One region of the Streptosporangium sp. NPDC051022 genome, then DNA from elsewhere that is predicted to be linked to it. Evidence: riboswitches for the same ligand, from Rfam matches in the RefSeq annotation. Region 1 holds a riboswitch; each other region holds the start of a gene.
The links. Region 1 has a riboswitch for S-adenosylmethionine ahead of thrC (threonine synthase). Riboswitches for the same ligand answer to the same signal wherever they lie in the genome.
Positions count from the first base shown of each region.

Region 2: it holds a riboswitch for S-adenosylmethionine, as region 1 does, so the genes downstream of both, AB0N02_RS17645 (aminotransferase class V-fold PLP-dependent enzyme) here and thrC (threonine synthase) in region 1, are expected to answer to the same signal.
Region 3: it holds a riboswitch for S-adenosylmethionine, as region 1 does, so the genes downstream of both, AB0N02_RS14715 (glutathione S-transferase C-terminal domain-containing protein) here and thrC (threonine synthase) in region 1, are expected to answer to the same signal.

Region 1 covers NZ_JBFBCF010000005.1:362,171-365,435, reverse strand. The annotation lists gene AB0N02_RS12780 (trehalose-6-phosphate synthase) at 1-349, opposite strand, end outside; gene AB0N02_RS12775 (RNA polymerase sigma factor) at 451-1,011, shown strand; SAM riboswitch class I at 1,213-1,353, shown strand; gene thrC (threonine synthase) at 1,368-2,630, shown strand; gene AB0N02_RS12765 (MoaD/ThiS family protein) at 2,652-2,927, shown strand.
Region 2 covers NZ_JBFBCF010000009.1:109,987-113,251, reverse strand. The annotation lists gene AB0N02_RS17650 (NADH-quinone oxidoreductase subunit D) at 1-180, opposite strand, end outside; gene AB0N02_RS17645 (aminotransferase class V-fold PLP-dependent enzyme) at 199-1,455, opposite strand; SAM riboswitch class IV at 1,575-1,690, opposite strand; gene AB0N02_RS17640 (TerC family protein) at 1,962-2,897, shown strand; gene AB0N02_RS17635 (cytochrome P450) at 2,938-3,265, shown strand, end outside.
Region 3 covers NZ_JBFBCF010000007.1:31,311-34,575, forward strand. The annotation lists gene AB0N02_RS14710 (FAD/NAD(P)-binding protein) at 1-203, opposite strand, end outside; gene AB0N02_RS14715 (glutathione S-transferase C-terminal domain-containing protein) at 340-1,281, opposite strand; SAM riboswitch class IV at 1,318-1,431, opposite strand; gene AB0N02_RS14720 (DUF402 domain-containing protein) at 1,484-1,990, shown strand; gene AB0N02_RS14725 (nitric oxide synthase oxygenase) at 2,031-3,140, opposite strand.

The DNA.
Region 1 (3,265 bases):
CGAACTGCGGCCGGTTGGGGGTGTCGTAGAGGAGATGGTGGACGAACCAGAGCGTGGAGTTGGCGACCGCGTTGTAGGCGCGGTGGAAGGTGGCCGCGGGGATGTCGAGCATCCGCAGCGCGCCGGTGTCGTAGCCCGTCCGGTCCAGGCGGCCGCCGGGGGCCAGCCGTACGGCGCTGCGGTCCCCGTCGGACAGCGCGGCGCAGACCCACAGGAAGTCGAGGTCCTTGGCCACCCCGGACAGTCCGGAGACCAGTCCGCCGCCGCCCCTGCGCATGGTCAGCGAGCCGTCCTCGGACAGGGTGAAGGAGACGGGGCCGCGGTTCGAGGCCACCAAAGTCGCGCTCATTTTGATCCCCTCGCCTAGGACTGGCTTGTCCCGAAGGTTAACCAAACATAACCGGCGACCGTAGGATGTCGAGCGACTGTGACCGCTGATGGGGGCTCGTGATGGCGCTGGACGAGACGACCGAGGAACTGGCGCGCGCAGCCGCAGGAGGCGACCACCGCGCGCTGGGCGAGCTGCTGCGGCGGATCGAGCCCGAGGTGCTGCGGCACTGCGGGCGGATCCTGCCCTACCGGCAGGACGCCGAGGAGGCCTCCCAGGACACCCTGCTGGCGGTGGCCCGCAACATCGGCCGCTTCGAGGGACGGGCGCGGTTCAGCACATGGCTGCACATCGTGACCGCCAACTGCGCCCGCACCACCTACCGTTCGCTGAAGCGGCGCTCGGCGGAGCAGAGCTCGGAGGAACTGCCGCTGCTCAACAAGCCCGACGTCGCCCGGGTGAGCGTGATCGCCGGTTCCCGGCTCGACCTGCTCGACGCGATGGAGGCGCTGGAGGCGGACAAGCCCGATCTGGCCCAGGCGCTGGTGCTGCGCGACATCTGCCAGCTCGACTACAACGAGGTGGCCGAGCAGCTCGGCATCCCGCTGGGTACGGCCAAGTCCCGCATCCACCAGGCACGCAAGTATGTGCAGGGGGCGCTGGGCGACGCCTACGGTTTCTGACCTCGTCGTGGCGGCCGGTCAAGACCGGCCGCAGTGACCGACGGGGACGCGGGCCTGTTCCGGCGCTCCGCGCCGACCTGCGACGGCAAGCTTGTCCGAAAAATGACACACTTTGTCTTATCTGGCGAGACGACTGGTCAGGATCGCGGTAGGTCGGGGTAGAGTGCTTGAGACCTGCGTGTCAGGTTTACAACTGAACATTGCTCATCCAGAGGGGTGGAGGGACCGGCCCTGCGAAGCCCCGGCAACCCTCCCGGTTCATGACTCGCGATCGGGCGAGGTCGACCGGGACAGGTGCCAATTCCGGTCTGTGGCCAGGGTGGTCGCAGACGAAGATGAGGGAAAGGCCTCGCTTCATGGCGCTCGCGAACACTGAATCCACCACCTCGCTCGACTTCGGTCCCGCCGTCGCGCTGTCCTGTCGGGAGTGCGGTGCCCGCTACGAGCTCGGTCCGAGCTTCGCCTGTATCGAGTGTTTCGGGCCCCTTGAGATCGCCTACGACTTCGGGCGCGTGACCCGCGAGCAGATCTCCGAGGGGCCGACCAGCATCTGGCGCTACCGTTCCCTGCTGCCGGTCCCGGCCGACGTGGCCGCCAAGCCCAACATGGCGCCCGGCTGGACCAAGCTCGTCAAGGCCGACAACCTCGCGCGTGAGCTGGGCCTGCGCTCGCTGCACGTCAAGGACGACTCCGGCAACCCCACCCACTCCTTCAAGGACCGCGTGGTCGCCATCGCGGTCGAGGCGGCCAGGAACTTCGGCTTCCACACCCTCTCCTGCTCCTCGACCGGCAACCTGGCGGGCGCGGTGACCGCGGCCGCCGCGCGGGCGGGTCTCGACGCCTGCGTGTTCATCCCCTCCGACCTGGAGCAGGCCAAGATCGTCATGGCCTCGGTCTACGGTGGCAAGCTCGTCGGCATCGAGGGCACCTACGACGACGTGAACCGCTTCTGCTCCGAGCTCATCGGCGACGAGCTGGGCGACAAGTGGGGCTTCGTCAACGTCAACCTCAGGCCCTACTACGCCGAGGGCTCCAAGACCCTGGCCTACGAGATCGCCGAGCAGCTCGGCTGGCGGATCCCCGACCAGATCGTCATCCCGGTCGCGTCCGGCTCCCAGCTGACGAAGATCGACAAGGCGTTCAAGGAGCTGATCGCGCTCGGTCTCGTCGAGGACAGGCCGTACAAGATCTTCGCCGCGCAGGCGGAGGGATGCTCCCCGGTCTCCGCCGCCTACAAGGCGGGTCACGACGTGATCCGGCCGGTCAAGCCCGACACGATCGCCAAGTCGCTGGCCATCGGCAACCCCGCGGACGGCCCCTACGTGCTCGACATCGCCCGGCGTACCGGCGGCGCGGTCGAGGACGTCACCGACCCCGAGATCGTCGAGGCGATCCACCTGCTGGCCAGGACGGAGGGCATCTTCGCCGAGACCGCGGGCGGTGTCACCGTCGGCGTGCTGCGCAAGCTGGTGGAGTCGGGGCGGATCGACCCCGACGGCGAAACGGTGGTGCTCAACACCGGCGACGGCCTGAAGACCCTTGACGCGGTGGCGGGCCAGGCGCGTCCCACCGCCGTCATCCGGCCTTCTCTCGACGCGTTCCGCGCGGTCGTCGCCTGAACTCCTGAAAGGTACTGAATTATGAGTGTTTCTGTGCGGATTCCGACGATTCTCCGTACGTACACCGGTGGCGAGGCCGAGGTGAACGGCGAGGGCGAGACCCTGCGGGACGTTCTCCAGAAGCTCGACGCCGACTTCCCGGGGATCGGTGCCCGTATCCTCGATGAAACGGGCAAGATCCGTCGTTTCGTGAACGTCTACGTCGGTGATGAGGACGTCCGTTTCGCCGACAACCTCGACACCGCCACGCCGGCAGGTGTCCAGATCTCCATCATCCCCGCGGTCGCCGGAGGCTGAGCCCCGATCTCCCGGTGGTCACCGAGGGGTGATCGCCGGCGACGGCCCGAGGCGCTCACTGCACCGAAACGGCACTCATAGGACACATTTCCGCACCCGCACCGGCCTGGCCGTGTGCGGGTGTCGTGTTTTGTGATGCAAGCTCATATTTGTGGCATCGAGATATAATGTAATATTTAACTAACTAATCGTGATAGCAAAACTATGTCTGCGTGTTGAATGCGTCCGTAAAGCGGTAGTTTGCTGGTTGACTCTGTTGCCCTACGGTCTCCCACAGGTATGGTCGAGGACGATCGACGTAGGCGATGTCTCCGCCTCGGAGATTGAGGACCTCGCGA
Region 2 (3,265 bases), on a different contig from region 1:
CCCGTCCATGGTGAGCCGCAGGCGCAGCACCCCGTGGGTCGACGGGTGCTGCGGCCCGATGTTGAGGACCATGTCCTCGGTGGCGAGCTCCTTGCCGCCCGCCGCCGCGACCGCGTCCGCTCCGGCCCCGATCCCCACGTTCACTTCCCGGGGCGCGCCCTGGGCACGAGGCTCAGTCATATGCCCCATGCTGCCACGTCAGCGGCGGGAGGCGAGATCCCGCAGAGCCGCGATCAGACGGTCGACGTGCTCGGTGGTGCTCCCGATGCCGATGGAGGCGCGCACCGCCGAGGCGGTCACGTCCTCGCAGCCGCCGTCCTTGGCGCCCAGGAGGTGGCGGACGAAGGGGTGGGCGCAGAACTTGCCGTCGCGGACGCCGATGCCGTACTCGCCCGACAGGGTCTCGGCGACCTGGCGGGCGGTGAACCCGTCGACGACGAAGGAGACGATGCCGACCCGCGGGTGCTCCGGGCCCCACAGGGACAGCTCGTGGACGCCCTCGATGTCCGCGAGGCCCGCGCGCAGGCGGCCCAGGAGGCGCTCCTCCTCGCGCACCAGCGCGTCCCAGCCGGTGGCGGTCAGCGCGTCGCAGGCGGCGGCCAGCGCGATCGCGCCGAGGACGTTCGGCGTTCCGGCCTCGTGCCGGGCCTCGGGGTCGGAGTGCCACTCGGTCTCGTCGTCGTTCACGGCGCGCACCGCGCCGCCGCCCCTGAGGTACGGCTCGGCCGCCGACAGCCAGTCGGAGCGGCCGATCAGCGCGCCCGTGCCGAAGGGGGCGTACAGCTTGTGCCCGGAGAAGACCACGTAGTCCAGGTCGAGCGCGGTCAGGTTGAGGCGGCGGTGCGGGACGAGCTGGGCGGCGTCGACCAGGATGCGGGCGCCGTGGCGGTGGGCGATGTGGGCCAGGGCTGCGATCGGCCACAGTTCGCCGGTGACGTTGGAGGCGGCGGTCACGACCAGCAGCTTGGGGCCGTCGATCGCGGCCAGCGCGTCGTCGGCCGCGCGCACCGCCTCGCCGGGGAAGGCGGGGGCGGGCAGCCGTACGGCGTCGGCCCACGGCAGCAGCGAGGCGTGGTGCTCGGTGTCGAAGACCACGGTGGTGGTCCCGGAGGGCAGGCTGCGGGCCAGCAGGTTGGTGGCGTCGGTGGTGTTCCTGGTGAAGATCACCGAGTCGTCGGGGCGGGCGCCGACGAAGGCGCGCACGGTGTGCCTGGCCTGCTCGTAGCGGGCGGTGGTCAGCTGGGAGGCGTATCCCGCTCCGCGGTGGACGCTGGAGTAGGCCGGGAGCGCGGCGGCGACGGCGGCGCTCACCGGCTCCAGACAGGGGGCGCTGGCGGCGTAGTCGAGGTTGGCGTAGGAGACGAGCCTGCCGCCCTTCACCGGGACCTCCAGGTCCGCGCCGAGCACCGCGGGGATCGGGCGGTCGTCGCAGGCGCGCGTCGCCGGGACGGTCACGGCGGTGTTCTCGACGGTCTGGGGGACGGCGGAGGCGGTGGAGGTGAAGATCGTCAGAGTGGACACGCCGGTGCTCCTTAGAGGTCATCGGACCCCAAGCCGTCGGCGTTGGTGCGTGGAGCCCGCGCTTGCCCGACACACTCCGTGCCGGACCAGGTCCTCACCCGGGGCACCCCGCCGCGGACGCGAGGGTTGCCGGCCAGCGAGCCGGGGCTTGTCACTGGCACTCATGACCTACGGATCGGACTATACCCACAGCCGGGCCGTGCTTGGCAAGTCCGGAGAACGGCGCGGCGTTCCGGGGTGGAGGGAGCGGACGGGGCCCACGGGACGGCGGGCGGACCGGGGGGAAGGGCGATGAGCAGGCCGGGAGAGGGCTGCGACGGGTCCGGGGAATGTTCCCGAGGAGGGCGGGAGGAGTTTTCGGGGGTGATCCGGAGGAACTTCCGGTCCTGTCCGATCGTCTGGTGCTTTGACCGGGCCGGATCCGAGGACTGGAGGACACGATGGAATGGATCGCCGACCCGGCGAGCTGGATAGGGCTGCTCACCTTGGTCGCCCTGGAGATCGTGCTGGGGATCGACAACATCATCTTCATCTCGATCCTGGCCGGGAAGCTTCCCCCGGAGCAGCGCGACAACGCCCGCAAACTGGGCCTGCTGGCCGCCCTCGTCAGCAGGCTGGCGCTGCTGCTGGCCCTGTCGTGGGTGGTACGGCTCACCGCCCCGCTGTTCGAGGTCTTCGGCCACGAGATATCGGGGCGCGACCTGATCCTGATCCTCGGCGGCCTGTTCCTGCTGGCCAAGAGCGTCCACGAGATCCACGGCCACACCGAGGACGGTCCCGGCCACTCCGGCACCGGGGCGGCGGTCACCTCCTTCGGCATGGTGATCGTTCAGATCATGCTGCTGGACATCGTGTTCTCCCTCGACTCGGTGATCACCGCGGTCGGCATGGTCGACGAACTGGCCGTCATGGTCATCGCGGTCATCGTGGCGGTCGTCGTGATGCTCTTCGCCTCGGGCCCGATCAGCCGGTTCGTGGACAAGCACCCGACCATCAAGATGCTCGCGCTGTCCTTCCTGGTGCTGATCGGCGTGGTGCTCATCGCCGAGGGCCTCGAGCAGCACATCTCCAAGGGATACATCTACTTCGCGATGGCGTTCTCGCTGGTGGTGGAGCTGCTGAACATCCGGGCGCGCCGCAGGTCGGCCCTCGCGCGGCGGGCCGCCGCGGACGGGGACGTCGCGGGCTCCGGGGACTCCGGGGAGCCCGGGACGTCCGGGAGCCCGGTGAACCCGGAGGGCGGGCGGAACTCCGGGAGCCCCGCGAACCCGGAGGGCGGGCGGAACCCCGCAAGCGGGTGGAACCCCGGGAACCTGGAGAACCCCGGGAACCCCGGGACCCCCGGGAACTCAGGGGCTGAGCGGTCCGATTCCTGACGCAGGATGCCGGTTTTACGTGGACTATTACCATGGTTGGGTGCACTTTGATCCATGGAGTCCGGAATTCGTCGCCCATCCCTACGACGTCTACGCCGAGCTGAGACGGGAACGGCCGGTCGGCTTCTACGAGCCGACCGGCCAGTGGCTCGTCGCCCGGCACGCCGACGTCAACACGCTGCTGCGCGACCGCAGGCTCGGCCGCTCCTACCTGCACGTGGCCACGCACGCCGAGTTCGGCAGGCCGGACGACCCCGAGTTCCAGGATCCGTTCTGGCGGGTGGTCAGGGCGGGGATGCTGGACGTCGAGCCGCCGGTCCACACCCGGCTGCGGAGGCTGGTCTCCAAGGCCTTCACCCCGCGCATGG
Region 3 (3,265 bases), on a different contig from region 1:
GTCACGTCGGCGGCGGTGGAGTTCATCCAGAGCAGCTCCGGCTGGTTCTCACGCCAGACCCGGCCGCCGCCCGGCGGATAGGGGTCGATCACGTGGACGTCCAGCGACGGCCATTTGAGCAGTTCGGCGGCGTTGGCACAGATCCGCTCCAGCAGGCAGGTGCCGGTCGGTCCGGCGCCGATGACGGCGATGGAGGCGCTCATGCCGTTCCTCCGCCCCCGTGGCCCGCCACGGGTCTTCCGCGACCGCCGAGAGGGCCACCGAAGGGGCCACCGCGGCCGCCGAGGGGGCCGCTGACAGCGCCGCTGACGGCGCCGCTGACGGGGTCGCTGACAGGGTTCACAGGGCGGCTCTGCGATGGGGCTGGTTCCAGTCGGCGTGCGAGGGCTCCACCGGGATCCGCCAGGGGTCGGTCTCCCCGTCGGGGACGGAGAGCGCGGAGAAGTCCGTGTTTCCGCGGAAGGCGGGGTGCTGGTAGAGGTCCCTGGCATAGGCCCACAGGTTGGGGAAGGCGGTCAGCGGGCGCTCGCTGATCCTGGCGGCCGGGTTGTCGCTCAGGTCGAACCTGAGCAGCGTCGGCCAGAGCCGTACGTCCGACTCGGTGATCGCCGAGCCGAACAGGAACCTGCGGCCGGCGAGCCTGGCGTCGAGCTCCTCCAGGAAGGCGATCACGGGCCGCCTGGCCTCGTGGTATCCGGCCTCGGTCGTGGCCGAGGCGACGCGTCCGGCCGCGGTGTTGGCGTATTCGTAGATTCGGGCGTTGAGCGCGTCGATGTCGGGCCTGAGCTCCTCGGGGTAGAGGTCGACCTCCGGATCGCCGCCGAACCTGGCGCCCAGGTCGAGGGTGATGTCCGGGAAGTTGTTGCTGACGATGAGCCCTGCCCGCCTGTCCCACAGCACCGGCACCGAGACGTGCCCGTCGAAGCCCGGCTCGGTCGCCTCGTAGGCCTGCCTGAGGGTGGCGAAGCCGTTCACCGGGTCGGCCCCGCGCCGTTCACGGAACGCCCAGCCGCGGCCGTCGCGGTCGTCGTCCACGTAGGACAGCGAGACCACGTCCTGCAGGCCCTTGAGGGAGCGCACGATCGCCGCGCGTTGCGCGTAGGGGCAGACCGCCGCGACATAGAGGTGGTAGCGCCCCGGCTCGGCCGGGAACTCCCCGGTGCCGTCGTCGGTGATCCGCCCCTGGAAGGGGTAGCGAAGGCCCGGCCTGCCGCCCGGCCGGTAACGGCCGTAGGCGTCCAGGTCGACGGGGCTCGCGTAGTTGAGTGTGATCTCGGACATGTGGCGCTCCCAGGCATGCCTCGGTGACCCGCTGCGGGTCCGCGCTTGCGGCACGCCCACCGTGCCGCCTGGTCTTCCCCCGGGGGCACCCCGCCGCGGCGCGAGGGTTGCCGGCCAGCCAGCCGGGGCTTTGCACTGACACTCTTAACCTAGTTAGACGGTAGGAAATACATGAATCTCTGTCAAGCCTTAAAGTTGAGGGATGTCTCATGAGATCATGAAGGTGGTCTACCGCAAGTACGACGGCTCCCTGCACTGGAACCACCCGGCCCTGCTCCTCGGCGAGGACGAGCACGGGGTGTGGACCGGCTGCCCGGCGGGCACCGTCGGCAGCAGGGGGAGCGAGCCCCCGGTCACCTGGGAGCTCCCCTTCGTGCTCCTGTTCCCCCGCGAGTCATGGTGGACGGCCACCTTCAACCCGGCACCGCACAGGCTGGAGATCTACTGCGACATCTCGACCGTGCCGAGTTGGAGCGACGGCGAGGTCACCATGGTCGATCTCGACCTCGACGTGATCCGCCTCCGCGAGGACGGCCGGGTGCTCCTGGACGACGAGGACGAGTTCGAGGAGCACCGCGTCCGCTACGCCTATCCCCCCGACGTCGTCGCGAACGCCCGCGCCTCGGCCGCCACGCTGCTGGAGGCCGTCGCCGCGGCCACGGCCCCCTTCGACTCCTCGGCCGCCCGCTGGCTCGCCCTGATCTCCTGACCCCTCCTCCCGGATCCCCGCCTTCTCCCGGGTCCCCGGCTCATCCCGTGAGGGGCCGCCGGCCGAGCGCCCGTTCGAGCGAGTCGGGGTGGCTGACGAAGTTCGGCGACAGTTCCGCGGCGTCGTAGTAGCGGTGGAAGACCGGCGTGGCGGAGCCGGAGATCGGCGGGACGATCCAGGTCCAGTCCGCCGGGCAGACCCGGCCGGCCTTCTCCTCGCGTTCCAGATGGGTCAGGAACCGCCGGGCCTCGGTGTGGTGGTCGGTCACCGTCACTCCGGCCCGGTCGAAGGAGTGCAGGACCGCCACGTTCAACTCGACCAGGGCGTGGTCGCGCCAGAGCGAGCGGTCGCTGCGGGTGTCCAGGCCGAGATGCCCGGCGATCAGCGGCACCAGGTCGTAGCGGTCGGCGTCGGCCAGGTTGCGGGCCCCGATCTCGGTGCCCATGTACCAGCCGTTGAAGGGGGCCGCCCGGTAGCAGATCCCGCCGATCTCCAGGCACATGCTCGATATGGCCGGTACGGCGTGCCAGCGCAGCCCCAGCCGCTCGAACCACGGGTAGGCGGGGTGGGACAGCGGCACCTCCAACACGGCGTCCCCGGGGACCGTGGACAGCAGCGGCGCCCCGTCCCCCATCGAGATCACCAGGGGAAGCACGTCGAACGGCGTGCCCGCACCGCCCTGCCAGCCGAACTTGCGCACCAGCGTGGTGAAGCCGACGTAGCGGGGGTCGCCGACGACCGAGCCGTCGTCCATCCCGTATCCGGCGTAGCGGATGAGCTGTTCGTTCCAGATCCTCGGCCCGGGAGCCCCAGGACGGTCGGGGGCGAACACCGTGATCGTCGGCCGGATCCGGCCGTCGGACACGGCTTCGCGGAGGTGGTTCACGCACTCGACGGCGACCCCCTCGGCCGTGCGCACCCGGCGCCGGTCGCGCACGCGCAGCGACCTCCAGTAGAGCCGCCCGATGCACCTGCCGCTGTTGCGCCAGGCCACCCGGGCCCCGAAGGCGAGCTCGTCCGGCGTGTGCGTGTAGGTTCCCGTCCTCGCGATCTCGGCGCGCACCTCACGCAGCCGGAACCGTACCGGCCCCGCGGCCGGATTCTCCTCGTGGAACAGCCTCAGGTACTCCTCGGCCACCGCCACGTTCACCGGTGACTCCGGGAGCTCCGGCCCCCTTTCGTGAACTCCCCGGTGGATCTCCTCATGAGCCCCCGCACGGACTCCTCGCATGTTCTCCGGCGCGTGACGCCAGGATCTCGGCCAGGTCGGCACAG